DNA from 3 places in the Cupriavidus basilensis genome. Region 1 is predicted to be linked to each of the others. Evidence: predicted binding sites of a transcription regulator. Region 1 holds the regulator's gene; each other region holds the start of a gene.
What was found. The regulator sigma-54, encoded in region 1, starts transcription at its own class of promoters, with help from an activator protein. The targets are predictions, from matches to a motif close to TGGCANGNAANCTGCTTT.
Positions count from the first base shown of each region.

Region 1 (10,198 bases):
AAGGGCACCATGGTGCTCAAATCCGACGCGGCCGAAGTCCGTACCGATCCTGAGGGCTACCAGTACGCGGTCGCGACCTCCAAGGGCGCAAAGCAAGCCTATATCCGCCAGAAGCGCGACAACGTCGACGAGTACATCGACGGCTGGGGCGACCGCATCGAGTATGACGGCAAGCAGGAGTTGTCCAAGCTGATCGGGCGCGCCCGCATGGCCCGCCTTGCCGGTGCAAAGCTGGTCGACGAGATCCGCGGCGCGGTGATCACCTATGACAGCCGCAACGAGTTCTACACGGCCAGCGGCGGCGCCGAGAACGCGACCGCGGGCAGCCCGTCGGGCCGCGTGCGCGCCGTGCTGTCGCCGCGCCAGGAGCAGCCCGCCAGCGGTGCCGCAGCCAGTCCGCTGCCGCTCAAGCCGGCGACCGCCCCCGTCAACCCCTGACCCACGGATTCTGACTTCACCTTCATGACCGCTACCCAAACCGCACCGTCCCAGCCCGCCACCCTGAAGGACAGCAGCACGCTGGTCGTGCGCCACCTGAAGAAGCGCTACGGCTCGCGCACCGTGGTCAAGGACGTGTCGCTCGATGTGAAAAGCGGCGAGGTGGTTGGCTTGCTGGGCCCCAACGGCGCGGGCAAGACCACGTCGTTCTACATGATCGTGGGGCTGGTGGCGCTGGACGAGGGCGATATCGTGCTCGACGACAAGCACATCAGCGGCCTGGCCATCCATGAGCGCGCGCGCATGGGCCTGTCCTACCTGCCGCAGGAAGCCTCCGTGTTCCGCAAGCTCAATGTGCAGGAGAACATCCGCGCTGTGCTGGAGCTGCAGCTCAACGATGGAAAACCCCTGGGCAAGGCAGAGATCGAGCGCCGGCTGGACACCCTGCTGGACGACCTGCAGATTGCCCATCTGCGCGACAACCCGGCGCTATCGCTGTCCGGCGGCGAACGCCGCCGCGTGGAAATCGCCCGCGCGCTGGCCTCCGCGCCGCGCTTCATCTTGCTCGACGAGCCCTTCGCCGGTGTCGACCCGATCGCGGTGGGCGAAATCCAGCGCATCGTCAGCTTCCTCAAGGCACGCAATATCGGCGTGCTGATCACCGACCACAACGTGCGCGAGACTTTGGGCATCTGCGACCACGCCTACATCATCAGCGAAGGCGCGGTGCTGGCGTCCGGGCAGCCTGAAGACATCATCGCCAACGAGTCGGTGCGCAAGGTCTACCTGGGCGAGAACTTCCGCATGTAAGGGCGCGCGGCGCCTGCCGCGCATCGCCCCCCGGGCGGCTTCAGTGTCGCCTTTTATCCTTCAAACGATCATAGCGACACCAGCGATAGCAATTTCCGTTCCACCAGTACGGAAGTTGGGCATAAAATAGGTCGCATGAAACCGTCGCTACAGCTCCGCCTCTCGCAGCATCTCGCGCTTACGCCGCAACTCCAGCAGTCGATCCGGCTGCTGCAACTGTCCACGCTTGAACTGCAGCAGGAAGTGGAACAGGCGCTGACCGAGAACCCCTTGCTCGAGCGCGAGAACGACTGGCTGGACAGCCCGCTGCGCGTATCTTCGGACGGCTCGGTGAACCTGCAGAGCGCGCCAGCGCCGGCACCCGCCGATGGCCAGGGCACCAGCGAGAACCGCCCCGATGGCGCCCCCGAGGCCGACGACAGCTACTCCGACAGCAATGAGGACTACGGCAGCGACTGGAGCCTGGACGACTTCGCCCGCCGCCCGCAAGGCGAAGACGACGAAAAAACCCCGATGCAGCTGCGCGACGCCGAGCCCACGCTGCGTGAACACCTCATGGAGCAGCTGGCGCCGCTCAAGATTTCCCTGCGCGACAAAGGGCTGGCTATCTTCCTGGTCGAATCCCTGGACGATGACGGCTACCTGAGCACCACGCTCGAGGAAATCTGCAGCGAGCTGCCGGAGGAGCTCGAGTTCGAGGTCGACGAGATCCAGGCTGTGCTCACGCTGCTGCAGAGCTTCGATCCGCCGGGCGTCGGGGCGCGCAATGCCGCCGAGTGCCTGGCGCTGCAATTGCGCAGGCTCAAGCATCCGCAGCGCGAACTGGCGCTGAGCATCGTCACCAACCACCTCGAGCTGCTGGCGGTGCGCGATTACACGCGCCTGAAAAAAGCGCTGCAAGTCGACGAGCCGGAACTCAAGGCAGCACATGAACTGATCCGCTCGCTCGCGCCCTACCCCGGCCATGCCTACAGCCGGCCAGAAGCGGACTTCGTGGTGCCCGATGTTTTTGTTCGAAAGTTGAGCGGCGGATGGATCGCCCACCTCAACCCGGATGTGATGCCACGGCTACGCATCAACGACATGTACGCGCAGATTTTGCGCGGTGCAAAAGGCGATGCGGGCGCGGCCGGACTGCAGCAAAAGCTGCAGGAAGCACGTTGGTTGATCAAGAATATCCAGCAAAGGTTCGATACGATATTGCGCGTCGCACAAGCCATTGTCGAACGTCAAAAGAACTTCTTCACCCACGGTGAAATTGCGATGCGCCCCTTGGTTTTGCGGGAGATTGCCGATACACTGGGTTTACACGAGTCCACCATCTCTCGGGTGACTACCAATAAATACATGGCAACGCCGATGGGGACTTTCGAGCTGAAGTATTTTTTCGGCTCTCACGTATCCACAGAAACCGGCGGCGCGGCCTCATCAACGGCAATCCGTGCGTTGATCAAGCAATTGATAGGAGCCGAAGACGCTAGGAACCCCTTGTCCGACAGCCGGATTGCCGAATTGCTCGGCGAGCAAGGCTTTGTGGTAGCACGGCGTACCGTTGCCAAGTACCGCGAAGCGCTCAAGATTCCCGCGGTCAATCTCCGTAAGACTTTGTAGCCGAGCTGCATCGCCTGCCTGATGCAGCTCTTTCAGAAGGAGAAACGCTATGAACTTCAAGATCAGTGGACACCACTTGGACATCACGCCGCCTCTGCGTGAGTACGTGGAAACGAAACTGGAGCGTATCGTCAGGCATTTCGATCAAGTCATTGGCGTAAGTGTGCTGCTCTCTGTCGACAATACAAAAGAAAAGGACCGGCGGCAGTACGCGGAAATCAATCTACATCTCAAGGGCAAGGACATCTTTGTCGAAGCGCATCATGAAGACCTGTATGCCGCTATCGACGCACTGGTCGACAAGCTCGACCGGCAGGTGATTCGCCACAAGGATCGCGTGCAGAGCCACGACCGTGAAGCGGTCAAGTACCAGATGGCCGCATCGCAGATGCAGCAATGACCGTGCCTGGCGGCCCACATACCGGGCCGTCGGTGTCAGTCCCTTGAAAAACGGAATCAAGCCGCGCCCAGAGCGCGGCTTTTTCGTTGCAGCCCACCCGATCGGGTCACGCAGGGGATTCCGCAACGCATATGTAGCAGTGTATGCTGTGCAATACATGGTTGACTGGCCTAGCCATTCCGGTGCATGCAGCACCGCTTGAGCGCATCGGCTATTGCAATGCACAAAGCGGAAGCGGGCCTGCTCTATAATGGCCAGACGCCCGACACCGGCATGGGGGACACCCGGTGGAAATCTCGGGCCTTGGTTTTTATCCTCTTTCCGCCCGGCGGGACGCCTCCTGGCCCCGGGCCTGCTTACTAGAAAACCCTGCGCATTCCACATGAATCGTTTGGCTAAATTGCTGCCACCCGGCAACATCAACCTCGACGTCAGCGTCACCAGCAAGAAGCGCGTGTTCGAACAGGCCGGGCTCCTCTTCGAGAACAACCATGGCGTAGCGCGCGCGACCGTGACCGACAACCTGTTTGCCCGCGAGTCGCTCGGGTCCACAGGCCTGGGCGCGGGGGTTGCGATCCCCCACGGCCGCATCAAGGGACTGAAGCAGCCACTGGCCGCCTTCATGCGCCTGGCCGAACCGATCCCCTTCGAGTCGCCCGACGGCAAACCGGTCGCGCTGCTGATCTTCCTGCTGGTGCCCGAACAGGCCACCCAGCAGCATCTGGAAATCCTCTCCGAGATCGCCCAGCTGCTGTCCGACCGCGAGATGCGCGAAGGACTGGCTACCTTGCCCACCCCCGACGACGTGCACCAGCTGCTGACGCAATGGCACCCATGATCCGGCACTGAAAGCCCGTCCCTGAAAGCACCCGAATGGAACTCACTGGCGTCACCTCGCAGTCGATCTTCGACGACAACGCAGCCGATATCAAACTCTCCTGGGTAGCGGGACTGGAGGGCGCGGACCGGGCCTTCGATGTCGAGTTTGCACGTGAAGCCACGTCCGCGGCCGATCTCGTCGGCCACTTGAACCTGATCCACCCGAACCGGATCCAGGTGCTGGGCAAGCCCGAAATCACGTATTACCAGCGCCTCGATGACGAGATGCGCAAGCGCCAGATGGGCGAGCTGATCCTGCTGGAGCCGCCGTTCCTGGTGATCGCAGACGGCATGGAGCCGCCGCCCGACCTGGAACTGCGCTGCACGCGCTCGTCCACCCCGCTGTTCACCACGCCGGTGTCTTCGGCCGCGGTGATTGATCACCTGCGCCTCTATCTGTCGCGCATTTCCGCGCCGCGCGTGACCATGCACGGCGTGTTCCTCGACATCCTCGGCATGGGCGTGCTGGTGATGGGCGAGTCCGGCCTGGGCAAGAGCGAGCTCGGCCTGGAACTGATCTCGCGCGGACATGGGCTGGTGGCGGACGATGCCGTCGATTTCGTACGCCTCGGGCCGGACTTCATCGAGGGCCGCTGCCCGCCGCTGCTGCAGAACCTGCTGGAAGTGCGCGGCCTGGGCCTGCTCGACATCAAGACCATCTTTGGCGAGACTGCGGTGCGCCGCAAGATGAAGCTCAAGCTGGTGGTGCAGCTGGTACGCCGCAACGATGGCGAATTCGAGCGCCTGCCGCTGGACTCCCAGTATCTCGACGTGCTCGGCCTGCCCATCCACATGGTCAAGATCCAGGTGGCGGCCGGCCGAAATCTCGCCGTGCTGGTCGAGGCCGCCGTGCGCAACACCATCCTGCGCCTGCGCGGCATCGACACGCTGCGCGACTTCATGGACCGCCAGCGCGCCGCGATGCAGGCCGATGTCGCATCGCGGGGCCAGGGCCGGCTGCTCTAGGTTTGGCAGGTCCACGCCGTGCGACCACGACGGGGCCGTTTTCAATTGCTTACATCCGGCCGCGCTTCGGTGGTCAACGCGATGGGGACACAGGCCGTTTTGTGCAGTAATGGGCATTGGGCCCATCCCCGAGTTGCCGAGCCGACAGGCCAGCAGCCATGAAGTTTTCCACAGCCAGGAGAGCAAGCATGAAAAAATTGATCGCGATGTGCGTGCTGGTAGCCCCGCTTTTTGCCACCGGCGCCTTCGCCCAGAATGCACCGGCCGCAGCACCCGCGGCACCGGCGGCAGCCAACACCCAGCAGGACAAGATGAAGGCTTGCAACACGCAGGCCACCGGCAAGAAGGGCGACGAGCGCAAGGCCTTCATGAGCGATTGCCTGTCCAACAAGCCCGCAGCCGCACCCGCCAAGAACAGCCAGCAGGAAAAGATGAAGACCTGCAACGCCCAGGCCACCGGCAAGAAAGGCGATGAGCGCAAGGCCTTCATGAGCGACTGCTTGTCCAAGTAAGCTACCGGCATCATTTGCGGCGCGGACGTGTAAAAATGGCGAACCTCTTCGGTTCGCCATTTTTACTGGCACGGCGCCGTCATGACGGCGTCATCACCTGATGTTATGCTTGTCGTGCTATGCGCATCATACTTATCACCGGGATCTCCGGCTCCGGCAAATCCGTTGCCTTGAACGTACTGGAAGACGCGGGCTACTACTGCGTCGACAACCTGCCGGCGCAGTTTATTCCGGAGTTGGCCCAGTACCTGGCGGCGCAGGGCTACACCCATCTGGGCGTCGCCACCGATATCCGTAGCCGCGAGTCGCTGGACGAGCTGCCCGGCACGCTTCGCGACCTCGCGGCCGAACACCAGGTCCGGGTGGTCTTCCTGACCGCCAATACCGATGCGCTGGTGCAGCGCTATTCCGAGACGAGGCGGCGGCATCCGCTGTCGATGCGCGCAGCCATGGCTGGCCTCTCGGCCAATCCCAAGAACGAGAATCTCGCCGACAGTACCGCCGAGGCCGCATTCAACGACACCTCGCTGATCGAGGCCATCGAGATGGAGCGCGAGCTCCTGAGCCCGCTGGCGGAGGCTGCGCACCGCATCGACACCAGCAATGTGCGCACCAATACATTGCGCGCGTGGATCAAGGAATTCGTGCGCGGCGATGACCTCAAGCTCACGCTGCTGTTCGAGTCGTTCGGCTTCAAGCACGGCGTGCCCAGCGATGCCGACCTGGTGTTCGACGTGCGCTCGCTGCCCAACCCCTACTACGACCTGGCGCTGCGCCCGCTGACCGGCCGCGACGAGCCCGTGATCGATTTCCTGCAAAGCCAGCCGATGGTGCTGGCCATGGCCGAGGACATACGCGCCTACGTGGAAAAGTGGCTGCCAAGTTTCATCGCCGACAATCGCAGTTACCTGACCGTCGCGATTGGTTGCACTGGCGGGCAGCATCGCTCCGTGTACATCGCGGAAAGACTTGCCAACTATTTTCGCGCCCATGGTAATGTGCTGGTGAGACACCGCGAGCTCGCACCGGGCGGCTAAACGCCGCACCGTCAGGTTTCGTGGTCAGGCTCGGCAATCCTCGCCCGAAACCTTTGCTGGCTCAGCATGTCCTCACCCGCCACGCCCGGCTCATCCGCATCGTTCGCCGCCCCGCACAGCACCTCGGCGGGGCCTACGCTGGATAGCCTGCCGCTGTTTCCGCTGCATACCGTACTCTTTCCCGATGGGCTGCTGCCACTGCGCGTGTTCGAAGCGCGCTATGTGGACATGGTGCGCGCCTGCATGCGCGATCGCACCCCCTTCGGTGTCTGCCTGATCGCCAGCGGCAATGAGGTCGCCCGCCCGGACGAGCCCACCATGCCCGAGACGATCGGCTGCCTGGCCGACATCATCGACTGCAATATGGAGCAACTGGGCGTGCTGCTGATCAGCGCGCGCGGCCGCCAGCGCTTCCGCTTGCTGGGCCACAGCGTGAACCCGGACGGCTTGCTGGTCGGCCAGGCGGAGTTGCTGCCGCCCGACATCATCGACTGCAAGCTCGAACTGCTGGGCGAATGCCTGGCCGTGCTACGGCGTATCGTTGCCTCGCTCCATGCCGAGCACCCGGGCGAGCTGCCTTTCTGCGAGCCGTTCCTGTGGGATGACCCCAGCTGGGTGGCCAATCGGCTGTGCGAGTTCTTGCCGGTGCCGCTCAAGGCCAAGCAGATGCTGATGGCGCTGCCGGACGCGGGCATGCGGATCGAGATCGTGCATAAATACATGCGCCAGCACCACATCCTCTAAGCAACGTTAAAACAATCCGCCTTGGGCTTGCGCCTCCAGCAGCTTGCGCACCGGCGCGGGCGTGCCTACCGCATCCAGATCGTCCAGTGACAGCCAGCGTAGCGCGGGGCCATTGGCGGCATCGCGCGCGGTGAGGCCGGTGACGTCGACGCGAATGGCGCGGATCAGCAGGCGGAAGTGCGTGAAGACGTGGGTGAGTTCGCCGACCATATTGGCCGTGCTGGGATTGCCGAATTCGCGGGCGCGTTCCAGCGCGGCGTCTTCGGCCAGTTCCGCATCGAAGGGCACGGTGTCGACCGGCATTTCGGGCAGGCTCCACAGCCCGCCCCAGATGCCGCTGTCCGGGCGCAGTGCGAGCAGGACCTCGCGGCCGCGGCGCACCAGCAGCATCACGGTGCTGCGCTCGGGAATGGCGGCACGCGGCTTTGGCGTGGGCAGCACGCCGGTCAGCCCGTCGCGGCGCGCCACGCAGTCGCTGGCCAGCGGGCACGACGCGGCGGCGGCGAGGCAGGCTGGCTTGCCGCGCGAACAGACCGTGGCGCCAAGGTCCATCACGCCCTGGGTGTAGGACACCATGTCCTCGGCTTGCGCCGGCCCCTTGGCGGGCAGGACCGCATCGGCAAGTTGCCACATGCGGTTCTCCACCGCCTTGACACCGGGATGGCCATGGATACCAAAGAACCTGGCAAAGACGCGCTTGACGTTGCCATCCAGGATCGGCGAGCGCACGCCGGCGCTGAACGCCGCCACGGCTGCCGCGGTGGAGCGGCCGATGCCGGGCAGCGTCGCCAGCACCTCGGGGTCGGTCGGGAACACACCGCCGTGCTCGCTCATCACTGCCTTGGCGCAGCGGTGCAGGTTGCGCGCGCGCGAGTAGTAGCCAAGCCCGGCCCACAGCGCCATCACCTCGTCCGCGCTGGCCTCGGCCAATGCGGCCACGGTTGGCAACCGGCCAACGAAACGCTGGAAATACTCGATCACCGCGCTGACCTGGGTCTGCTGCAGCATGATCTCGGACAGCCAGATACGGTAAGGGTCGCGGGTGTTCTGCCACGGCAGGTCATGGCGCCCGTGCACACGCTGCCAGCCCACCACGCGCGCGGCGAAATTGGCAGGAACCACGGCGGGGGAAAGATCGGATGAAACGGCAGGAGAAGCAGCGGGCTTGCGGGGCATCGGGTACGTGACGGGTAAGGCAACAGAGCAACAGCGCCGGAAGCGGCGGCGTGTCATGATACCGCCTCGCCGCCACCAGCCCTTGCCACCTGCATTCGCCGCCGGACTTGCTCCGGCCGCGCTTCAGGCCGCGAACGCCCGGAGCTGCCCCTCGTCGGCGTCCGGCTGCAGGATCCGCCTGGAGAACGATTCGATGCGCCCGCTGCGATCGTCCAGGCCGTTGAGTACTTCCTCGAGCTGCGCGATGCGGCTCTCGAGCGTGTCGGTGGCCTCGTGGATGCGCTCGATCGAATCGACCCGGCGGCGCAACTGTTTCTGGTGCTCGCGCACCTGCGCCTCCAGCGGCGTCATCACCGACTTGAGCCAGATCTCGATATCGCGGTTCAGATCCCGGAAGGTTTCCAGCACGCGGGTGGCGATGGTGGAAAACGCGCTCTGCACCAGCTGCGGGCGCGAGCGCGTGAGCATGTTCATGGCGCCGAAGTGCGTGTGGGCCAACCCCAGCGTCTGCTGCAATTCGCTGACGTAGCGCGCGGTGACAAACTGGATCGGCGCGGGCAGCGTAAAGCCATGCTCGGCATTGAAGCGGCGGTACATGCTGTCGGTGAGCTGGTGAAGCTGGGTGATCTTCTGGTCGGCCTCGCTGACCAGTTCACCGAGCCGCACGAACAAGGCATCCATGTCCTCGCGCATGCCGCGCGAGAAGAAACGCTCCTTCATCTGCTCGCGGCGCTCGCGCATGGTGCGGCGCACGTCGCGCAGCTGCAGGCTCTTGATGATGTCCGCGCTATGGCGCCCGAACACCAGCCGCAGCGCCTGGAACTTGGCGATGCTCTGCTCGAACTCTTCTTTCTCCGACTGCACGCGCATCAGCATATGCTTGACCATCGCGTGGTTCTTGCCGCGCAGCCCGCGCAGCTCGAACAACTGCTCGACGATGCTGCGGCGGCGGCTTTGCAGCAGTTGCTGCGCGCCGCGTGCCATTTCCTCGACCGAGCGCTGCACCTGGTCGGCGACGATCTCGCGCCGCTGCGGGATCAACTGGTCAGACAGCACGTGCTCGAACTGCGGCAGGCCGCTGCGCGCCAGCAAGTCGTCGTCGTTGGTGACCTTGGCCACCAGGCCCTTCTGCGCCGACACCGGGTAGACGCGTGACTCGTCGATGCCCAGCACATGAGCGCTGGTGGTGACCTGGCGCGTGATCTCGGCCGCGGTCTCGGCCGGCGACTTGAGCGGGTCCCACAGGCCATCGATCTTGTTAAGTACCGCCAGGCACCCCTTGCGGTGGCCTGCGCTCACATGGCTGCGCCAGAGGTCGAGGTCACTCTTGGTCACGCCGGCGTCGGCCGCCAGCATGAACACCACGACATGCGCGTCCGGAATCAGGCGCAGCGTCAGCTCGGGCTCGGTGCCGATCGCGTTCAGGCCCGGCGTGTCGAGGATGACCAGGCCCTGGCGCAACAGCGGATGCGGGAAGTTGATGACCGCGTGGCGCCAGCGGGAAATCTCCACCATGCCGTCGGCATCGAGCGCGTAGGCGGCGTCGGGATCGTTCTCGTTATACAGGCCAAGCGACTCGGCCATCTCGCGCGTGACACGGTTGGTCTCGACCACGTGCCGGAACG
Region 1 covers NZ_CP062803.1:505,877-516,074, reverse strand. The annotation lists gene lptA (lipopolysaccharide transport periplasmic protein LptA) at 1-438, shown strand, start outside; gene lptB (LPS export ABC transporter ATP-binding protein) at 463-1,248, shown strand; gene F7R26_RS02310 (RNA polymerase factor sigma-54) at 1,384-2,859, shown strand; gene hpf (ribosome hibernation-promoting factor, HPF/YfiA family) at 2,909-3,259, shown strand; gene ptsN (PTS IIA-like nitrogen regulatory protein PtsN) at 3,642-4,097, shown strand; gene hprK (HPr(Ser) kinase/phosphatase) at 4,133-5,104, shown strand; gene F7R26_RS02290 (PsiF family protein) at 5,293-5,616, shown strand; gene rapZ (RNase adapter RapZ) at 5,736-6,653, shown strand; gene F7R26_RS02280 (LON peptidase substrate-binding domain-containing protein) at 6,720-7,397, shown strand; gene mutY (A/G-specific adenine glycosylase) at 7,404-8,573, opposite strand; gene F7R26_RS02270 (dynamin family protein) at 8,697-10,198, opposite strand, start outside.

Region 2 (10,198 bases), on a different replicon from region 1:
AAGGTAGTGCTATCCATGGTCCCTTGTTCCTATACCGACTTGGCCAGGCGATAGAGCATGGCCGCCCCCATCACTTCCAGAGTCACGGCAACCAGCAATAGCGTCTTGCCGGCCGGGTCGCGCCACATCATCATGATGTAGGCAGCATTCATCACGAACATCATCCCGGCCACCACCATCGGCAGCAAGCCAAGCACCCAGGCCGACAATCGCGTCTCGGACGACAGCGCATGCAGCTCCTGTTGCGCTTGCTGGCGGTCTCGCATGAAGGCGGCGGTACGCTCCATGACAATATCCGCACGCCCGCCATAGCGCACCGCGAGACGTAGCACGGAAGACAGCAGCATCAGTTCGTCAACCTGGTAGATCCGCGCGACCTGCAAGACCGCCTGATCCAGTTCCTTGCCTGCGCGCTGCAAGTGGATGGCCTGTACCAGACACTGGCGCAATGGCGCCTCGGTATTCCCAATGGCAGCCTGAAAGGCCGAAGGCACGCTGCTGCCGATGCTCATCATCCGGACTACCGCATCGAGGAACGACGGCAACTGCTGGCGAAGTCTCTGCCCGGTACGACGGGCTCGGTTCCAGAGCATGAAATAGAGGATGGCCACCCCGGTCGACAGCGCGGCCAATGCAGCCAGCCAGCCGCCCATGGCAACGCCCACGATCCCTAAGCCGATGATGGAACCACCCCACAGCGCATAAGTACGCCGTGTCGGTGCCAGGTCCGCACGGCGCAGGAAATCCGCCCACTTGCGCCGCAGGTCATGCTGCTTCCTGCCGGCTTGCGGCTCCGGCGTAGCCGCATAGCGTGCCTTGACCTGCTCGGTCTGCGCTTGCAGGAACGCACGCGCGCTCTCTTCGTGCGCGCGCGCCTTGGCGCTGGACAGCAGCAGCAGGCCCAGTCCCAGCAAAACGAGAGCGGCCGCCGCAACGACCAGCGCCGCGCTAGACATCGAAGCGGTCGTCCAGGCCAAAGTTGGTCGGGCGCATGCGCGCCAGCTTGGGCGAATGCGGCAAGATGCCAAGCGAGAGCCAGCGGTCTACCTCATTGCCGTCGGGGCCGACGAACGGCTCGTGGCGGAACAGCTCCTGGGTCGAGATGATGTTGTCGCCCAGGCCAGTGACTTCCGTGATCGAGAGGATGCGGCGCTTGCCGTTGGAGAGCCGGCCGATCTGCACGATAAAGTCGATGGCATTGGCAATCTGACGGCGCAGGCTGGCCTCGCTGCCCTGGAAGCCGGCAAAGCCGGCCAGCATCTCCAGGCGGTACAGGCATTCGCGCGGGCTGCTCGAGTGGATGGTGCCCATGGAGCCATCGTGCCCCGTGCTCATGGCCTGCAGCATTTCCAGCACCTCGCCACCGCGCACCTCGCCCACGATGATGCGGTCGGGCCGCATCCGCAGGCTGTTGCGCAGCAGGTCGCGGATCGACACCACGCCCGTGCCTTCGAAGCCGCCAGGGCGGCTCTCCAGCCGCACCACGTGCGGATGGTTGAGCGCCAGTTCCGCCGTGTCCTCGATGGTGATCACGCGCTCGCCGTCGGGCACATAGGTGGCCAGCGCATTGAGCAGCGACGTCTTGCCCGAGCTGGTGCCGCCGCTGACAAGGATATTGCAGCGGGCCTTGACGGCAGCTTCGAGCAGTTCGTTGACCTCGGGGCTCATGGTGCCCAGGCCTTGCAGGTCCGCGGGCGTCAGCGGGTCCTTGCGGAACTTGCGGATCGACACCACCGGGCCGGCCAGCGCCAGCGGGGGAATCACCACGTTGATGCGCCCGCCATCCGGCAGGCGTGCGTCGACCATGGGGTTGGATTCATCCAGCCGCCGCCCGATCGGGGCCAGGATGCGCCGCACGATGCGCAGCAGATGCCCGCTATCGGCAAAGCGCACGGGAATACGCTCCAGCACGCCATGCCGGGAGACGTAGACGTCCAGGTGCCCGTTGACCAGGATGTCTTCCACCGCCGGGTCGTTGAGCAGGTCCTCGATCGGGCCGAAGCCCGCCAGCTCCTTGGTCAGCGCCTCGGCGATCTGATGCAGCTCGGCCTCGTTGATGGGGATGCGGCGCAGCCGCGTGAAGCTCTCCAGCTCCAGGTCGACAAAGCGGTTGATCGCGGTGCGCGACCAGCGGCCGAACTCCGCGCCCAGCTCCTCGATGCGGGTGAGCAGATGCTCATGGGCCGCTTCCTTGATGTTCTGGAATTCCTGCGAAGCAGGAAAAGGCGCGGCGGAGTTATCGGAGAATTCGATGGCTTGCGACATGTCAGTTCCCAGCCCGCTCAGCGCGTATCACGCGCATGGCGCGTAGCGCTTCGGGCAGTTTTTCTTTTACCCGGCCCAGCAAGCCAGCTTCGCTTGCAGTGCCGGCACGGTATCCCAGCCGATCCACCAACTGGCCAATGGCACGGACATAGGGATCGGCGGGGCTGTCATCGGCCAGCACCACGCCACGGTTGAGCGCCAGCACCAGCGGCTCGCGCCGGTCGGGCAAGGTGCCCACCGATGGCGCCTCCAGGCGCTGCGCGATCTGCTGGGCATCCACGCCCAGGCGCGCCTCGAAACGCGAAACCAGCAAGTGCAGGTCCTCGCGCTCCACCTCGCGCTTCTTCAACTCCTGGAGCAACTCCGCGGCCGAGACGATGGCGCCGACGCTCTGGTCCACCACCAACACCACCATGTCGGCGGCCTTGACCAGATGCGCCATGAAGTCGACATTGCTAAAGCCGCCCAGGTCCACCACCTGCAGGTCAAAAAAGGCGCGCAGGCGATTCAGCAGCCCAAGCGCCTCCATGAACGAGATATCCCGCATCTCCGCCAGGGTGGCCGGCAGCGGCAACACGGCCACGCCATTGCCGTGGCGCGCCAGCGCGGTCTGCACGAAGACCTGGTCGAAGCGCCGCAGGTTGCGTACGCCTTCGACAAAGTGAAAACCCGGGCTGATGTTCATGTACAACGAGCCGTCGCGCGACGGCAGCCCCAGGTCCATCAACAGCACTTCGCCATGGCTGCGCTTGCGCACCGCCGCCGCGAGGTTGGTAGCCAGCGTTGTGGCACCCACGCCCACGCGCGCGCCAAGCACCGCCACGACCTTGCCCCGGCGCGCCGGCTCGGCGTGGCCGCGCACCGCAAGCAGCCTGCGCACGATCTCGATCGCGCCAGCCGGCGGCGCGGTCATGTCGATGAAATCTTTGGCGCCAGCCCGCAGCGCCGCCAGCATGATGTCCGGCTCGCCCGCGTTGCCCACCGCCACCAGCGCCAGCCCCGGGTACAGCTTCGTCACGTGCTCAGCCAGCCGGCTTGATGCCAGCGCCTGCTCCCGCGAAAAATGCAGGAAAACCATGCCGGGGTTGACGGTGGCGATCTGCTCCACGAAGGCATCCTGCGGGCCAGCCTCGACAACCAGCCGGCCCAGGTTGCCAAGCGCGTTGGCCAGCCATTGGCGCGGCTCCGGCTGTGCGGTATTGAACAGGAAGAAGTCCATCTGACCCTGCCTTGCGCCGTCATCCTGCTTGCCCAATGTCATTTGGAAAACCCTGGCAGCGTCGGATCGACATATTCGCCAAGCACGAACCGGCCCCACACATCGGGGTTGCCACTGGTGCGCCCATCCTCGCTGACCGCGGCCACGGCCGCCGCGCCCTTGGCGAGCGGGCGCACCAGGCGCGGCGTGACCACGATCATCAGCTCGCGGTCTTCCTGGTTGAAGTTCAGGTTGCGAAAGAAGGTGCCGATGATCGGCAGGTCGCCGAGCAAAGGCACCTTGTTGACGTTGCTGACCGTGGTACGGCTGACCAGCCCGCCAATCACAAAGCTCTCGCCATCGCCGAGTTCCACCGTGGTGTCAGCGCGGCGGGTCACGATGGCAGGCACCATGGCACCGTTGATCGATATGCCGCGCGACGGATCGAGATCGCTGGCTTCAGGCGCCACCTTCAAGGCAATGCGATCCTTGGCTAGCACGGTGGGCGTCACGGTCAGGCCAATGCCGAAGGGCTTGAACTGGATGGTGGTCGTGCCGAGTGCCTGCGGCACCGGGATCGGGATCTCCCCGCCGGCAAGAAAGCTCGCGCTCTGCCCGGACAGCGCCACCAGGCTCGGCTCGGCCAGCACCCGCGCCATGCCATTGCTCTCCAGCAGGCTCAGGTTGGCAAAGATCCCGTGCGACAGTGACGCCGCGACAAGATTGAAGGCACTGCTCATCGGCGAGCTGATGTCGGCACTGAACGAACCCGGCGCGGAGTCGGTTCGCGGTGTGAAGGTAAACTTGTTCAGCGACGACGGGGAGAACGTGCCGAAGGCGAAGCCGCCGTTGTTCCGGTAGAAATTGAACCCCACCTCCTTGAGCACGGTCTTGCTGACCTCGACCACCTTCACGTCGACCTGCACCGTGCTGCTGACCGGGATCGTGGAGCGATCGATCACCACACCGCCCTTGCCTTCGGCCGTAGCGGTGGCCGAGCGCGCCACCAGCTGCGCGCGCAGCGATGCCTGCGCATCACGCGCCTCGCCGCTGATCAATGCGCCCCCGCCCGATACCGCCACGGCGGGATCGCCGGACTCGCCTCGCGTCGCATCCACCTGCACGCGGTAGGTTTGCGCGGCTTCGCCACTTGGCCAAACCATCAGCTCGGTAGCGCCCGGCTTCTTGGCCACCACCAGCACGCCGTTGGCACCCGAGCCGCTCTTTAGCAGCAACGCATCCGCCACGGCAGGATTGCCGATCGCCACGCGTTCGAGTGGCTTGTTCAGACGTAGCTCACGCTGGCTACCCACCACCAGCTTCAGATCACGCACGCCGCCGTCGGCCTGCTGCGCCCACGCCGCAGGGACGGTGCAGCAGACGGCCAGGATGGTGGCGGCCCCGGCAAGAATGGATTTCATCAATCGACTATCCAGAAGTAACACTGAAAACACCAATCCAAATGCAATCCGGCGGGCGTGCACGAGGCATGCTTCAACCACGACGGCGTTGCTGGTTTCATTCGATCTCGCGCTTGCCGCCGCGGATCATCTCAACACTGTTTTGCGCGACGCTGCTCGCGCCATGGGCGCGCTGCGCGATGGCTGAGGGTGCCGGGACCGGCGATGGCGCTGCCTTGGCGGGAAGCGCGTCACCCCGTGCCCCGCCTGCGATCCCTGATAGTGCAACGCCTGCCATTGCGCGATCGGATGGCGCCAGCACTGCGGCTGGCGCCCCCCCTTTTGCCTGCGCCTTTGCCTGCATGACCGGGGCAGGATCCTCAAACAAGCCTTCGGTGGGAACATCCGGATCATCGGGATTGCGCAGGGCCAGCAACAGGCGCCCGGTTTGCTGTGCGATAGCCAGCTTGCCGACGTTGGCCACCGGTACCGCCAGCACGGCGGTCTTCGCGCCTTCGCGGCGCGCCATCATTTGCTCGGGCGCCGGCTTGACGGCTTCATTGACCGTCCCGGCGCCATAGGCCAGCACGCGCAGGCGCGCGAGCAGCATGCGCGCCTGGCTGCCTGCGATCTCCTGGCCATCGCGGCGGAACACCGCGAACACATCGACAAAGTCGCCCGGCTGCACCTGGTTGCCAACGCCAATCACCTCATCAACCGCAACCGCCACCGCGCGCTCGCCCTCTTTGACCTGTGTGGCAAGGCCCGCCAGCAGTTGGCTTTCCAGTACCGGCACATTCGCGCCGATGCCAACCAGCGGCACCTGGCCAGCCACGCGGGCCACCTCGGTGTAGGCACCCGCCGGATTGATGGGCAATTGCTCTACCTTGAGCGCATCGACGGGGACTGGCTTGCCGGCTTCAATCGGCTTCACCGTGACCACCACCGGATAAGACTGCGTGCTTCCCGCCACGGGCTCTGCTGGTTTCGCCGGCGTACGTGCCACGCGCCACGCGAGCAACGCCAGCAACGCGGCAAGGACGAGCAGCGCGATGGCAAGCACGCGGATCTGTTTGCTGGTCATGCTAAATCTCTGGTTTGGATACTCTGGTTCGAATAGCTGAAATCTGGCTTAGGCACATGTCGACAAACGGCGCCCGCTCGTGGCGTGGGCAGATTCTCATGTGTCAGGCGCCAGCTGCACCGTTGCGCTGCCAGTCAGCGTTGTGGGAATGGGTACCCCAGGAATGACCGGCAAGATCGCGCTTGAGGGAAGGTTCAGCGTCACCCTGACGCAGACCGAGCCGCTCGGGTTGGCGCAGGAAACAGTTTGCGCAATATTAGCGGTGGAAATGACGCTGCTGATGGAGGCAGGCAGCACAGCCAGAGCTGTCGTCGAAGCCGCACTCACCCGCAGGGCCTGCGTGGCAGCCGCGTTATTGGCTGATGCCCCGCTGGGATAACGCAGGGCTGCACGCGCGCCTTCTTCCGCGGCAAGCGTCAGCGTCTGCTGCAAGGCCAGCACGATGCCGAAATAGACAATGCCGATCACGACGGCCAGAAACACCGGCAGCACGATGGCAAATTCAAGCGCAGCCGTTCCGGACGAGCGCGTCCGCACGGCGTGGTTTCCCCGCAATGGCATACTTCACCCGGTTATCTTTTACTTTTTGCGCCGACCGGTGGCGCGGGCGACAGGCGGTTGGCTAACAGCCCGTCGCCCGCTACCTTCCCAAAATCATCCAGACCAGCAAGCCGATCGCAAGGTACGCGGCGTACGGAATACCGCGCTCCTCCGCTGTATGGCGAGCCGCACTGGGGACGCTCATGCCGACTCCTCGGTGCAGCAAGCTTGCGAAATGGTCTCGCCATACAGCCCAGACCGTGCCGGCTTGCATGCGCACCAGCAATGCATGCGCAAGCGCCAGCAGGCTGCCGACGACCCATACCGTCACCAACCCCATTGGGCCGGTGAACAAACCCGCTATCGCGAAGAACTTGACGTCACCCGCACCCATGCGCCCCAGCGCATAGACCGGCAACATGACCAGCAAGCCAATCGCAAACCCAAATACGCGCGAAGCCAGTCCCGGCTCAGGAATATGCCCGAACAGCAGCATCAGGCAGACAGCCACCAGGGTGGCTGCCAGCACGGCATTGGGTACTTTCCGATAAGCTAGGTCGGTCCAGATGGTTACCGCGCAGAAGAGTGCGGCAATTGCCACCACTCTGTCAGGCGGCAGGAAGGAGCGCGAGGATCCTTGCTCCGAGGTTGGAAAAGCTCGTCGAAAGGTTGTTACCAAGTGCGGTGGCACCAACAATCATGCCCATCGCAATCAAGCCTGCAATTAACCCGTACTCGATTGCAGTTGCTCCTTGTTCGTCCCGAAGAAAGCGTGCCAAAGCGTTTTTCATGATGTCACTCCGTTTTTGATTTATTTCATCACACAGCGTCCGCTTACCCCTCCGACACCGCCTCGCTCTTGTGGCCAGGCTAGTACCGAGCAGTAACGCTGGTGAAGAATTTATAGATCAAAGCCATGTATCAACCATACCCCCCCTTGGAGTTATAGTTGTCTCAGCATAGTGGCTGACGTCCGTTTGAAAACAGTGTCTTTTTAAAGAGCAAACGTTCTAATCGCGTCAAGTACCACACCCGTTCGGGTGAGCCATGTGGCGCGGTGTGATGTAAAAGGATGCGCAGCCGCGGGGTAAGGACGACTGCGCACCGTAAAGACTTATTCGACTTATTCGACGTACTCGACGTATTCAGATCAACAATCAACGAGCCAGGCCGCCGAGCAGATTGGTCAGCGCCGGCGTGTTCGGCGTGCTCGATGTCGTCGAAGCCGCGCCCGCTGCGGCGTTGCGCGCGCCGCTCAGCACACCCGTCACCGGTGCCAGCAAACCGGCCAGGGGCCCCAGTGCGCCGGCAGTGCCCGTGCCCGCGGAAGCGCCGCCCGTCACGCCGGCAAGCAAGCCGGTCACGGGTGCCAGCACGCCTGCAGTGCCTGCGCCCGTGCCCGAGCTGGAACCGCCCGCAATGCCGCCCAGGGGCAGGTTGTTGAGCAGCCCGCCAAGCGGATTGCCGCCGGTGCCGTTGCCGTGCACCAGCACGCCGGTCCCCGCGACGGTCTTGCCGGCTTCGGTCACGACACCGCCGAGGCTGGAGACCAACGGGGCCTGGGCATTGGTCAGCAAGCTGCCGCCGCTGGCCACGGAGTTGCCAAGGGTTGCCAGCAGCTTGTCCAGCGGCGCGCCAAGGCCGGTGGCGCCGCCAACCGTTTGGGCAACGGTGGTGACCTGCGTGGTCAGCGGCACGATCACCTTGCTCACGCTGCCCGTGACCTGCGCCACGGGGCCGGTCGAGAGCGCCTCGCCGAGCTTGCCGCCGGCCATCGTCACCGCGCCGCCAACCTGATTGACCAGGCCACCCACGGGCGTGGTCACCGCGCCTAGCGGCGCCAGTTGCCCGGTGCCGAGGCTGCTCACGAGATCGCCCGCGCTCGATACCGTGACGCCGGCTTTCTGCACCACGTTGCCCGTGCTGGACACGGTGATGCCAAGCGGATCGGTAACTGCGCCCATCTTGCCAAGGCCGTCGCGCACACCCACGCCTAGCGCACCGACCGTGTTACCCGCGTTTACGACTACGCCGCCGAGCGCGTTGCGCGTGGCGTCCGGCAGGAGCGGCACTTGCGCAGCCTGGATCTGCTTGCCGATATCGCTCACCGCATTGCCCGCTGCCACCACCGTATTGCCCACGCCTTCCGTGACCTTGGCGGTAGGCGTGGTGTCGGGCGTCGCAGCCGGCGTGTTCGGAGGGGGCGTGGTCGGCGTGACTGCGCTGGGGCTGGCGCCGCTGCCGGAGCCGCCTGAGGAGCAACCTGCCAGCAGCAACAGTGCGGCCGCGCAGGCGAGGGTCACGGATGACATCGGGGCGAAATGCGCTTTCATGGGATCTCCTGGTCTTCCTCGCGGAAGGTTCTCCTTTGGAACTGCAATCGAATTGGCTCTTGGACGATGCATGCGAAGCCTTGAGCGCGGATCGCAATACGACTAGGGCGTTTGCTCCGCGCCGCGCTGTGCGCCGCGCTTGTCGGGAGTCAATACCGCAAGCTGCGTGCCACCCGCATGGCACGCTGTCGGCACGGCAGTCCATCCACCCTGGCACCGCGGCGCAAACCGTTGTTTGACGCGGGATGGCGAGCATGAGCTAGTCACGCGTCACGTTGCACAACAAGGCCGCCCCGTGCCGCGCGGCGTGTTACGTGCTACGTAACGTGTTCCCCCCTAGATGTTCCCGACGCGCAGCCGCGCACGCACTGTCTGCCCAAACGTTGCCGACACGCTTGGCATGCGGCCGCGGCACAGGGAACAGGGCCGCGTTGTTCCGTATGGGCGCCACGGCGTTACGTAACGCGTAACACCGAAACACCGCACAGCGCGCGCATGTCTGGTCCTTTCCCGGCTATGTCTCATCCTCTTCAAACCCAAGCGTGGCAAGGCTTGGCGCGTTTTTATCCGGCGTCCGCCCGCGCGCCGGCGGCATGCGGGCACGCACTGGCACACCCTTTGCGCAATGCAGTGACAACACGGCATGCGCCACGCGCTCCGTGATTTCACGACGGGAAGAAAAAAAGGAAAAGGTCATGCGGACTCAACAGATTCTCATCACGGCATTGCTCGGCTCGCTGTTGGCACTCGGCGGTTGCGCCAGCGGTGGCGGCACAACGTCCATGGATACCGGCAGTGGTGCGGGCACCAGCAATGGCGGCGGTACCAGCGCAGGCACCACCGGCGGCACCGGTACCGGTGGGGGCACCAACGCCGGCACGGGTGGTGGCAGCAACGGCGGCAACAACGGTGGCAACAATGGCGGGAACAACGGTGGCAATAACGGTGGCAATAACGGCGGTAACAATGGCGGCAATAACGGTGGCAACACGGCCGCGCTGACGCCGACCAGCAAGATCGTCAATCAGGCGGGTGGCATCGTGACCTCGGCCGGCAACGTGGTGAGCGATCTCGGCACGCAGATCAAGAACACCAACCTGCCGATTCTCTCGACCCAATCCAAGGATGGCCTGGGCGGCGTGGTCGGCTCACTCGGCGCCGCGGTCAGCACGCTTGGCAACGGCGTGCAAAACGGCCTGGGCAACATCCCTAACGCCACCAACCCGCTGGGCACCACGGTGGCTAGCACCGGCGGCGCGGTCAGCCAGGTGGGCAATGCCGTGACCAATGCCGGCGCGCTCGTCAGTGGCCTGGGCAGCGGTCCGCTGTCGCCCCTGGCAGCCGTCACCACGCCGGTGGGCTCACTGGTTTCGCAACT
Region 2 covers NZ_CP062804.1:3,006,032-3,016,229, forward strand. The annotation lists gene F7R26_RS34295 (type II secretion system F family protein) at 1-17, opposite strand, end outside; gene F7R26_RS34300 (type II secretion system F family protein) at 30-956, opposite strand; gene F7R26_RS34305 (CpaF family protein) at 949-2,265, opposite strand; gene F7R26_RS34310 (AAA family ATPase) at 2,267-3,484, opposite strand; gene F7R26_RS34315 (type II and III secretion system protein family protein) at 3,523-4,884, opposite strand; gene cpaB (Flp pilus assembly protein CpaB) at 4,982-5,947, opposite strand; gene F7R26_RS34325 (TadE/TadG family type IV pilus assembly protein) at 6,044-6,508, opposite strand; gene F7R26_RS34330 (A24 family peptidase) at 6,588-7,088, opposite strand; gene F7R26_RS34335 (Flp family type IVb pilin) at 7,096-7,278, opposite strand; gene F7R26_RS34340 (collagen-like triple helix repeat-containing protein) at 7,645-8,820, opposite strand; gene F7R26_RS34345 (hypothetical protein) at 9,335-9,517, opposite strand; gene F7R26_RS34350 (collagen-like triple helix repeat-containing protein) at 9,516-10,198, shown strand, end outside.
Region 2: F7R26_RS34340 (collagen-like triple helix repeat-containing protein) is a predicted target of sigma-54. The motif match lies at 8,975-8,992, and genes of this name have one in related genera.

Region 3 (10,198 bases), on a different replicon from region 1:
CTGCGTACCGCCGAGACCGATGCGTGGATGGAAACCTGCCGCGCGGTCAACGGCTTTGGCCGGATCTTCTACCGCTGGCGCCGCCATCGCGTCAAGCGCAAGACCGGCAACGTGGCGGACTTCTGCCGCCGCTGGGGCAGCGCCTATCGCTACATGGTGGTGCTGGACGCAGATAGCGTGATGAGCGGCGAGTGCCTGACCACGCTGGTCAAGCTGATGGAAGGCAATCCGGGCGCTGGCATCATCCAGACCGCGCCGCTGGCCGTGGGCCGCGAGACCATGTATGCGCGCGTGCAGCAGTTTTCCACGCGCGTGTACGGACCGCTGTTTACCGCCGGCCTGCATTACTGGCAGCTCGGCGAATCGCACTACTGGGGCCACAACGCCATCATCCGCATCCAGCCGTTCATGGAGCATTGCGCGCTGGCGCCGCTGCCCGGCAAGGGCCCGCTGGCAGGGGAAATCCTCTCGCACGATTTCGTCGAGGCCGCCTTGATGCGCAGGGCCGGGTGGGGCGTATGGATTGCCTATGACCTGGAGGGCTCCTATGAGGAACTCCCGCCGAACCTGCTCGATGAGGTCAAGCGCGATCGCCGCTGGTGCCAAGGCAACCTGATGAACTTCCGCCTGTGGATGAAGCAGGGCTTCCACGCCGTGCACCGCGCAGTATTCCTCACCGGCGTGATGGCTTATCTGTCGGCGCCGCTGTGGTTCCTGTTCCTGGTGTTGTCCACCATCATGCTGGCCAAGCACGCACTGGTGCCGCCGGAGTACTTCACGCAGCCCTACCAGCTGTTCCCGACCTGGCCGGAATGGCATCCCGAGAAGGCGCTGGCGCTGTTCTCGGCGACCGCCACACTGTTGTTCCTGCCCAAGATCGCCAGCGTGTTGCTGCTGATGAAGGACTCGCGCAACTATGGCGGGCCGTTGCGGCTGGTGCTGTCGATGCTGATCGAAGTCGTGATGTCGGCCTTGCTGGCCCCGGTCCGGATGCTGTTTCACACCAAGTTCGTGGTGGCGGCCTATAGCGGCTGGGGCATTACCTGGAAGTCGCCGCCGCGAGAGGATGCGCAGACCACCTGGGGCGAGGCGTTCCGCCGCCACGGCATGCACACCTTGCTGGGCCTGGCCTGGGGCGGGCTGGTGCTGTGGCTGGACCCGAATTTTGTCTGGTGGCTGCTGCCGATCGTAGGCTCCCTGGTATGCTCGATTCCGCTTTCGGTCTGGCTGTCGCGGGTCTCGCTGGGCCGCGCGCTGCGCGGAGCCAGGTTGTTCGTGACGCCGGAAGAGGCCACGCCCCCGCGCGAGATGGTGGCCATGCAGAAGCACGTGGAGGCAGCGGGAGAGCCGCCGGCATTTATCGACGCCGTGGTCGACCCGGTGACCAATGCGCTGATGTGCGCGACCGCGTCGCCGCGCGTGGTGCAGCCACAGGCTACGCAAGCCGAGCACGCCGCGCTGGTGCAACAGGCCCTCACCGCCGGCCCTGACGCACTGTCGGCGGCCCAGAAACACCTGTTGCTGGGCGATCCCTTTGCGCTCGCCCAGTTGCATGGACTGGTATGGGGTTCACCGCAGGCGCACGCGCGGTGGAAAGAAACCCGTGTGCTGCCCCGGCGCGCGGCCAACGTGGTGCCGTTGCGTCCAAGGCTCGCCTGAGTAGCGTCATGCCCGGGAGCCTGTGCGCCTGCTCCCGGAGGCAAGGCCCGGCATCCCGGCAGGAATGCCAGATCGGGCCGGAAGGACTTAGCGCAGTGCTGTGGCGCAGATGGGGGCGTTGATGTAGACGTCGCCAACGCGACGCTCGCCGCGCTCGTTGCGCGTCATGTAGCGGAACATCATGCTGATGCCCAGCTTGGTCAGGATTTCAACGTCCCGGTTCGCGCAGATATTGCGCTGCAGCGGCGCGGCGTAGCTGAGCTCGAAGCTGGCGAGGTCCAGCATGGGGCCCCGGTACTTGGTCAGCTCCAGCTGGAACAGGATATGTTTGCCAGGGACCGACTGGCAGCGGCGCAAGCGTGTCTCGCCATCGATCTCGATGGGCAGGGCATCGTTGAGCTGGCGGCAAGCGCGCGACAATATGTTGTCGGGGCGGGCGGTATTGCGCAGCAATTCAGGCACGCCCGCCGCGCCGGTGTTCTGGCCCGTGGCAGCGCCCTTGAGCATTTGCGCCAGGGCATCGGCCTCGTCCACCACCACGGGGGCAGGCGCGGAGGCAGCGGCCCTGGCTGGGGCTGGTGCCGCATGGGCACGCTGCGCCCACGGCAAACTAGCCGCGCCGGCGGCCAGGGCAAAACAGACAGAAAGCAGTTTGTATCTTGTTCTCATGCAGGAAAACGTTGCCGGGAACCGCACCATCGGGTGGGCTCCCGCGGTGCGTCGGGCTGCGTGATCGTCCGCCTCGGGCGGCCGACAGGCTGGCATTGTACCCTTGGCGTCGCTGCCGTTGAAAGCCACGCACTCCTCCACTTCGCGGCGAAGCGAGGCCCGAATCGCCGCAATGCCGCGGTACCGTCAGGCCTGTCATCACAGTTGCGCGCGCCCGGTCGGACGTGCGCCTGCATCATCGCCGCGCGGCATGCCGAGTGCGCGGCTTGTTACGCTATGCAACAATTACGCCTTTGGCCGCTCCCGTGCCGCTGCGCCGTTAGCCAGTCTGACGCATTGGGCGCCGGTGGCCATCCCGGCCGCCTAGTTGTTCCTCAGGAAGTTTCGATGACCCGCTCCACCCGCGCCCCGCAATCCGGGCGCTTTCCGCTTTGGCTCCTGGTATGCGCTTCGCTTACCGCGCTGGCGCCGCTTTCCATTGACATGTACCTGCCGAGTTTCCCGGCGCTGGCCGGGGATCTCGGGGTCGATATCGGCCGCGTGCAGCTCACGCTGGGGACGTTCCTGGTCGGATTGGCGGTGGGGCAGGCATTCTATGGCCCGATCAGCGACCGCTTTGGCCGCAAGCCGCCGTTGTATGCCGGCCTTCTGGCCTATGCGTTGGCCGCGGCCGGGTGCGCGCTCGCGCGTGACGTCGATGCGCTGATGCTGTGGCGTTTCTTGCAGGCCCTGGGCGGCTGTGCAGGCATGGTGATGGCACGCGCTGTCATTCGGGACCGGCTGGAGGCCCATGAGTCCGCGCGCGCCTTCTCCTCGCTGATGCTGGTGATGGGGCTGGCGCCGATCCTGGCGCCCATCATCGGGGGCGCCGTGCTGGCGGCATTCGGCTGGCGCGCCATCTTCTGGTTGCTGTGCGGCGCAAGCCTGCTGATCCTGTGGGTGGTCCACCGCTACATGGAAGAATCGCTCGACCACGCCAGCGCCATGCCTTTGCGCCTGGGCCGCGTGCTCTCGAACTACGGCGAGTTGCTGCGAGATCGGGGTTTCGTCGGCTATTCGCTGTCGGCCGGCTGCGCGCAGGCGGGCATGTTCGCATACATCGCGGGGTCGCCGTTCGTGCTGATCGAGTTGCATGGCATCGATCCCTCCCATTACGGCTTCGTGTTTGGCGCCAACGCATTGGGCCTGATCGGCATGTCGCAGCTCAACGCGCGCCTGGTGCGCAACCGCACGCTGGACCACGTCCTGCGCGGCGCGCTGCTTGCACCGTGCCTGGCCGGCCTTGCCCTGGCTGCGGCCGTGCTCGCCGGCCTGGCGCCGCTGCCGGTGCTGCTGACGGGCTTCTTTGTGTTTATCGCCAGCCTCGGCTGCATCCTGCCGAATGCCTCGGCACTGGCCATGGCCCAGCAAGGCCATCGTGCCGGCACCGCGTCCGCATTGATGGGCACGCTGCAATTCTCCCTGGGCACCCTGGCCGGCGCGGCCGTCAGCTTCTGGCGGGATGGCAGCGCGCTGCCGCTGGCAGTGGTCATGGGCGTTTGCGGCACCGGCGCCGTGCTGATGCGGGCCTTTGGCCGCTCAGGCGCGACGGTGCACGGCACCGAATGATCCGGGTGCAGGTGGTGCCACGATAGCGGGGCGGCCTGGCTCAGCGTGGCCGCGCCATCCCATCGATACACGGTTAAGCGGCTGCGCTGTTTTGCAGCACCACCAGTTGGGCTGGCATCGGGGCGGCGAAGCCGGCCTCGCCAAAGCTCTCGCGGATCACCCGGTTGCTATCGAAATACACCTGCCAGTAATGGTCGGTATGGCAGTACGGACGCACCGCGAGCACCGGCCCCACCAGGGTGAACTCGAGAATCTCGACATCAGGCGGCGGCTCGGCCAGAACGTTGGGCAGCGCGGCCAGCCGCGCCTTGAGCAGGGTGGCGGCAGCCGCCACGTCGGTGCTGCCGGCCAGCTGGGCCTTTAGCTCGACCCGGCGGTACGGGTTGGCGCTGAAGTTCTGGATTGTGTCTGCAAAAATCTTGTTGTTGCCGACCACGGTCAGGACATTGTCTGGCGTGTCCAGCGTGGTGGCAAACAAGCCGATCTCCCTGACGGTCCCGGTGATCCCGCCTACCGTGACGAAATCCCCGACCTTGAAGGGCCGCAGCACCACCAGGAAGGCGCCTGCCGCGAAGTTGGACATCAGCCCGGACCACGCCATGCCGATGGCGATGCCGGCCGCCGCGATCAGCGCGGCAAAGCTGGTGGTCTGGATGCCGAAGTAACCCAGGATCCCGATGATCAGCACGATATTCAGGGTCACCGTGACGATGGAGCCGACATAGCGCAGCAAGGTCGGGTCGACCTTCTGCTTGGTCAGGGACCCCTGCACCATGCGCACCACGACGTGGATCAGCCACCGGCCAACCACCCAGAAGACCAGGGCAGCGAGAACCTTGAACCCGACTTCCGTCGCATAGGCGACGACGACATCCTGATACTTCTGCAGCGTTGTAGCATCCATCGCGTTTCTCCCTTGCTGGCTCGGCAGGTACACAGGCAACGAACATCATGCAGCGGATGCCCGGACGCGTCGGGGGCGGAGCGCGAAGGCAGGCAACGCATTATTGCTACGCGGCGAGCGGAAGTTCAAGCACAAAATGGCCGCGCAGGGCGCAGCGCGCCACTCGCGGCCATGGGTCGTGGGAGCGTGGGGTCGGGGTGGCGCAAGGGCGTGAATCCCCTTTGCGCCGCCGTGCCTTACCAGTTGGTTTCGCGTTCCGGCGTGGCGGAGATGCGATGCAGCGACAGGTCTGCGCCGTTGTATTCCGATTCAGCGTCAAGCCGGATGCCCACGACCTTCTTGAGCGTGCCGTAGACCACGGTGCCGCCCACCAGGGCGATCGCGATGCCAAGGAGGGTGCCGAGGCACTGCGCGCCGAGCGAAACGCCGCCGATGCCACCGAGCGCCTGGCTGCCGAAGATGCCGGCGGCAATGCCGCCCCACGCGCCGCATAGCCCGTGCAGCGGCCAGACGCCCAGCACATCGTCGATATGCCATTTGTTCTGGGCCAGCGTGAACAGGTAGACGAACAGCGCGCCGGCGATGGCGCCGGTGACCAGGGCGCCCAGCGGGTGCATCAGGTCGGAGCCGGCGCAGACCGCCACCAGCCCGGCCAGCGGGCCGTTGTAGGCAAAGCCGGGGTCGTTGCGGCCGGCCGCCCAGGCGGCAAGCGTGCCGCCGGCCATGGCCATCAGGGAGTTGATGGCCACCAGCCCGCTGATCTTGTCGACGGTTTGCGCGCTCATGACATTGAAACCAAACCAGCCTACCGCCAGCACCCATGCGCCCAGTGCCAGGAACGGGATGTTCGAGGGCGGGTGCGCGCTGATGCGGCCGTCTTTCTGGTAGCGGCCGCGGCGCGCGCCCAGCAACAAGATGGCGGGAAGCGCGATCCAGCCGCCCATGGCGTGGACCACGACGGAGCCGGCGAAGTCGTGGAACGGCGCGCCGGCGACCGAGGCGATCCAGTCCTGCACGCCAAAGCGGTTGTTCCAGGCAATGCCCTCGAAGAAGGGGTAGACCAGGCCCACCAGCACGAAGGTGGCCACCAGTTGCGGGTTGAAGCGCGAGCGCTCGGCAATGCCGCCAGAAATAATCGCTGGTATGGCGGCGGCAAACGTTGCCAGGAAAAAGAATTTCACCAGCTCATAGCCGCTTCTTTCCGCCAGTGCATGGGCGCTGGTGAAGAACTCAACCCCATAGGCCACGGTGTAGCCGATAAAGAAATAGGCGATCGTGGAAACCGCAAAATCCACCAGTATCTTGACCAGTGCGTTGACCTGGTTCTTCTTGCGCACCGTGCCCAGCTCCAGGAACGCAAAGCCAGCGTGCATGGCTAGCACCATGATCGCCCCTAGCAAGATGAACAGGGCATCGGTGCCGCTCTTCCATTTGTCCATACAATCCTCTATGCGCAAAATGGGAGCACACGCACGCAAAAAGCGTACCAGTCTGGGGCGCCGCAAGCCGGAATCTGCACCGTGTTGGTGGAATTTGCACCGATTTGTCGCGCTCGAAGGCGGCGGCGCACGGATCGAGAAGCCGTAACGCGAAGCCGGTTAACATGCGCCGGGGGTGACCGGCAGATGGAGGCTGCGCCAAAATGAGGCGATGCCCCTATTTGGGGCGTGCACCCACGGTTTACATGCACCAATATGGATTGAGAGGCGCGTGCATCCAAAGCCATTGCCATGCCGCCGACCAAGCCGTCCGGGCGGTTTCGGTGGCAGCAATGCGCACACCGCGCTGGCCTGATCTTGTCAAGCGATGCCTGTCATCACGTACGGGCGTTCGAATGACCATTAACCTTGCTGGTCGCATTTGAAAGCGCGGAGAAGGGGGGTAAATTCCCCGCAAAGGCGCTTGACTCAAGGATTTGCGGCTTTTTTCGTTGCATTGGTGCCACTGGGGATTGCCCAATGCGTAAAGCGCGGATTAGACTGCGCCGATCGGTAATTTGCCGCGTGGCAGACACTCCGATCAAGACGACCAACAAGGGAAATCAGCCATGAATAAAGGTGAACTGGTATCTGCCATCGCCGCTGACGCGGAACTGAGCAATGCTGCAGCAGAGCGCGCGCTGAATGCCGCTCTGGACAACATTAAGAAGGCGGTTGCCAAGGGTGATTCGGTAACGCTGGTGGGCTTCGGCAGCTTCAGCTCCGGCAAGCGCGCCGCACGTACCGGACGCAATCCGCGTACTGGCGAGACGGCCGCCAAGACGGTCAAGTTCTCTGCCGGCCAAGGGTTCAAGGACGCTGTGAACAAGAAGAAATAAGTAGTCCGCGCCCAGGCGCAAACAGGAAGGCGGCCCGTTGGGCCGCTTTTTTATTGGTGCCCGGGTGCATTTCGACGTTCTCGGGGGGCAGGGCAGGACGATCGTTCCGGGTTAAACTGCCGATCGTCGGCGCCAGCCTTTCGACCTGCACCGCGGGTCGGCCCGGCCGCTTCCAGACTCCGGATTTTCATCATGAATGACCTGTCCCACCAGCTTTCCATGACCGTGCTGATGACGCCGGACATGGCCAATTTCTCCGGCAATGTGCACGGCGGCACCATCCTCAAGTACCTCGACATGGTCGCCTACGCCTGTGCCAGCCGCTATGCCGGGCGCTACGTGGTCACGCTGTCGGTCGACCAGGTCGTGTTTCGCCAGCCCATCCACGTGGGTGAGTTGGTGACGTTCCTGGCGGCAGTCAATTTCACCGGCCGCAGCTCCATGGAAATCGGCATCAAGGTGATCACGGAAAATATCCGCAGCAAGCTGGTTCGCCATACCAACAGCTGCTACTTCACCATGGTCGCTGTGGACGACAACGGTGCGCCCGCCGAAGTGCCGCCGCTGGTGCCCCGCGACGAAGTCGAGCGCCAGCGCTTTGCCGCAGCCCAGCTGCGCCGCCAGCTGCGCCAGGAAATGGAAAAACGACACGATGAAATCACCGGCACGGTGTCCTGAGGTGGGGGGCACGGCCATGCAATCCGGGCGTTCCCAATACGTTTCCCGTGGGCCGCGGTGGCCCCTGACCGGCCTTCTGGCTGCGCTTGCGCTGCTGGCGCCGGCCGCGCATGCCGAGGAGATCGGCAGCGTGAGCACCAATTTCCGCGTGACCGGCTCCGACAAAGTCGTGATCGAAGCCTATGACGATCCGCAGGTCGAAGGCGTGACCTGCTACGTGTCGCGCGCCCGCACCGGAGGCATCAAGGGCTCGCTGGGCATGGCCGAAGACCCGCCGGAAAGCTCCATCGCCTGCCGCCAGGTAGGGCCGATCACGTTCAGGGGCCCGCTGCGCCAGCAGGACAATGTGTTCTCCGAGCGCATGTCGATCCTGTTCAAGACCCTGCACGTGGTGCGCACGGTCGACCGCAAGCGCAATACCCTGGTCTACCTGACCTACTCGGACCGCATCGTATCCGGCAGCCCGCAGAATAGTGTGACCGCCGTGCCGGTGGCGGCCGCCACGCCGATTCCGGTCAAGTAGGCATCCGTTCCCTGATCCACGATCCACGATCCACGATCCATTCAACAATCCAGTCCGGAGAAGACAGCATGAGTGAGCAAGGCAAGGTTGCGCTGGTAACGGGCGCGGCCCGCGGCATCGGCAAGGCGGTGGCACAGGCGCTGCTGGCGGCAGGCTATCGGGTGGTGTTTGCCGGGCGTACCGCCGAGCCGCTCGAGGCGCTGGCCGCGCAAGCCAGGGCCGAGGGCCATACGGCGCTGGCGGTGCAATGCGACGTCAGCGATCCGGATTCGGTGGAGCGGCTCTTCGCCCAGGTTCGCGAGCATTTCGGCCGGCTCGACGTGCTGTTCAACAACGCCGGCATCAATGCGCCGGCGGTGTCGATCGATGAGCTCTCCGTGGCGCAATGGAAGGCGGTGCTGGACACCAACCTGACAGGCGTGTTCCTATGCTCGCGCGCGGCCTTCGCGCTGATGAAGTCGCAGAGCCCGCGCGGCGGCCGCATCATCAACAACGGCTCGATCTCGGCGCACTCGCCGCGTCCCAACACGGTGCCGTACACGGCCACCAAGCACGCCATTACCGGGCTGACCAAGAGCCTCTCGCTGGATGGCCGCGCCTTTGACATCGCCTGCGGGCAGATCGATATCGGCAACGCCGCCACCGATATGGCTTCGCGCATGGCGCGCGGCGTGCCTCAGGCCAACGGCGAGATCGCGCCGGAGCCGCTGATGGACGTGGCGCACGTGGCCAGCTCGGTGGTGCACATGGCCAACCTGCCGCTGGATGCCAATGTGCAGTTCATGACCGTGATGGCCACCAAGATGCCCTTCGTCGGGCGCGGCTGAACCTGGCGTCTCCCGCTACTTGATCGCCAGTGCCTCGCTTTCGGCGCGGCAGTCGCCGGCCGGCCGCAGCCCGTTGGCACGGGCTTGCGCAACCTCCGCTTTGGCTGCAGCAAGATCCGCGAGGAAGGTGGGGTCTGCATGCAGCCGCGCCACGGTAGCTGCGCCCATGATGCGGCCCTGCGTCGCATCGCTTTGCCAATGCACATTGCAGACCAGCCGGCTTTGCCCATAGGCCAGCCCGCGCGCCAGGATCACATTGGACTGTTGCGGCGCGATTTCCGCCAGGATCAACGCCCACGCCCAGCCGATGGCGTTATGCCCCGAAGGGTAGGAGCCGTCCTTGGAAAGCATGGCCTCCTCGGCGGGCGTGCAACTCGGCTGCTGGTTGACCACGAACGGCCGGGCGCGCGCAAACTTGTCTTTCGCGCCGTACGTCGATAGTCCGGCATCGGCCAGGGTCCGGCGCAGCAGCAGGTAGAGCCTGGGTGTTTGTTCCTGCGATATCGGCGCATCCAGCGCGCATGAGAAAACGCCAGCGGCCTGCGGGAATTTCAGGTTGGCATCGATTGCTGCCTGGCGATAGCGTGCCGTGCCTCGCAGGGCCTGGTTGCCGCGTGCGATCTCGTCGTCCAGGGCTTGCGCCGCGGAGCCGGGCGCAGGCGGCGGTGGCACCAGGGCCAGGCTATCGGGCCTTGCATCCGCCGGCAGGTAGCCGGCGAGAATGCCAGGCCGTATTTCCGGCACCGGCGCAGCGGCGCTGCCCTGGCCCTGGCCGGCACAGCCCGCGAGGAGCAAGGCAGTGCCCAGCACGGACAAGCCCGCGAGCCGGTTGGCGCAGGGCGGTAAAGGTCTGGTGAGTGAGTTTGCTGGCATCCGCATCCGCATCTGTTATCTGTTATCTGTTGCTTGTGCCCGTCATCGCCGTCGGACAGGCGTGGTACCGGTAAGCAAGCGGCCGTGTTCCCGCTCACGGCCGCCTGGGGGACCCTGACCTTGTCCAGCGTGCAGGTTCA
Region 3 covers NZ_CP062804.1:1,747,333-1,757,530, reverse strand. The annotation lists gene mdoH (glucans biosynthesis glucosyltransferase MdoH) at 1-1,659, shown strand, start outside; gene F7R26_RS28665 (hypothetical protein) at 1,747-2,328, opposite strand; gene F7R26_RS28660 (Bcr/CflA family multidrug efflux MFS transporter) at 2,716-3,936, shown strand; gene F7R26_RS28655 (mechanosensitive ion channel family protein) at 4,010-4,840, opposite strand; gene F7R26_RS28650 (ammonium transporter) at 5,077-6,279, opposite strand; gene F7R26_RS28645 (HU family DNA-binding protein) at 6,888-7,157, shown strand; gene F7R26_RS28640 (acyl-CoA thioesterase) at 7,350-7,835, shown strand; gene F7R26_RS28635 (CreA family protein) at 7,852-8,358, shown strand; gene F7R26_RS28630 (SDR family oxidoreductase) at 8,427-9,185, shown strand; gene F7R26_RS28625 (acid phosphatase) at 9,201-10,058, opposite strand; gene F7R26_RS28620 (class I adenylate-forming enzyme family protein) at 10,196-10,198, opposite strand, start outside.
Region 3: F7R26_RS28650 (ammonium transporter) is a predicted target of sigma-54. The motif match lies at 6,559-6,576, and genes of this name have one in related genera.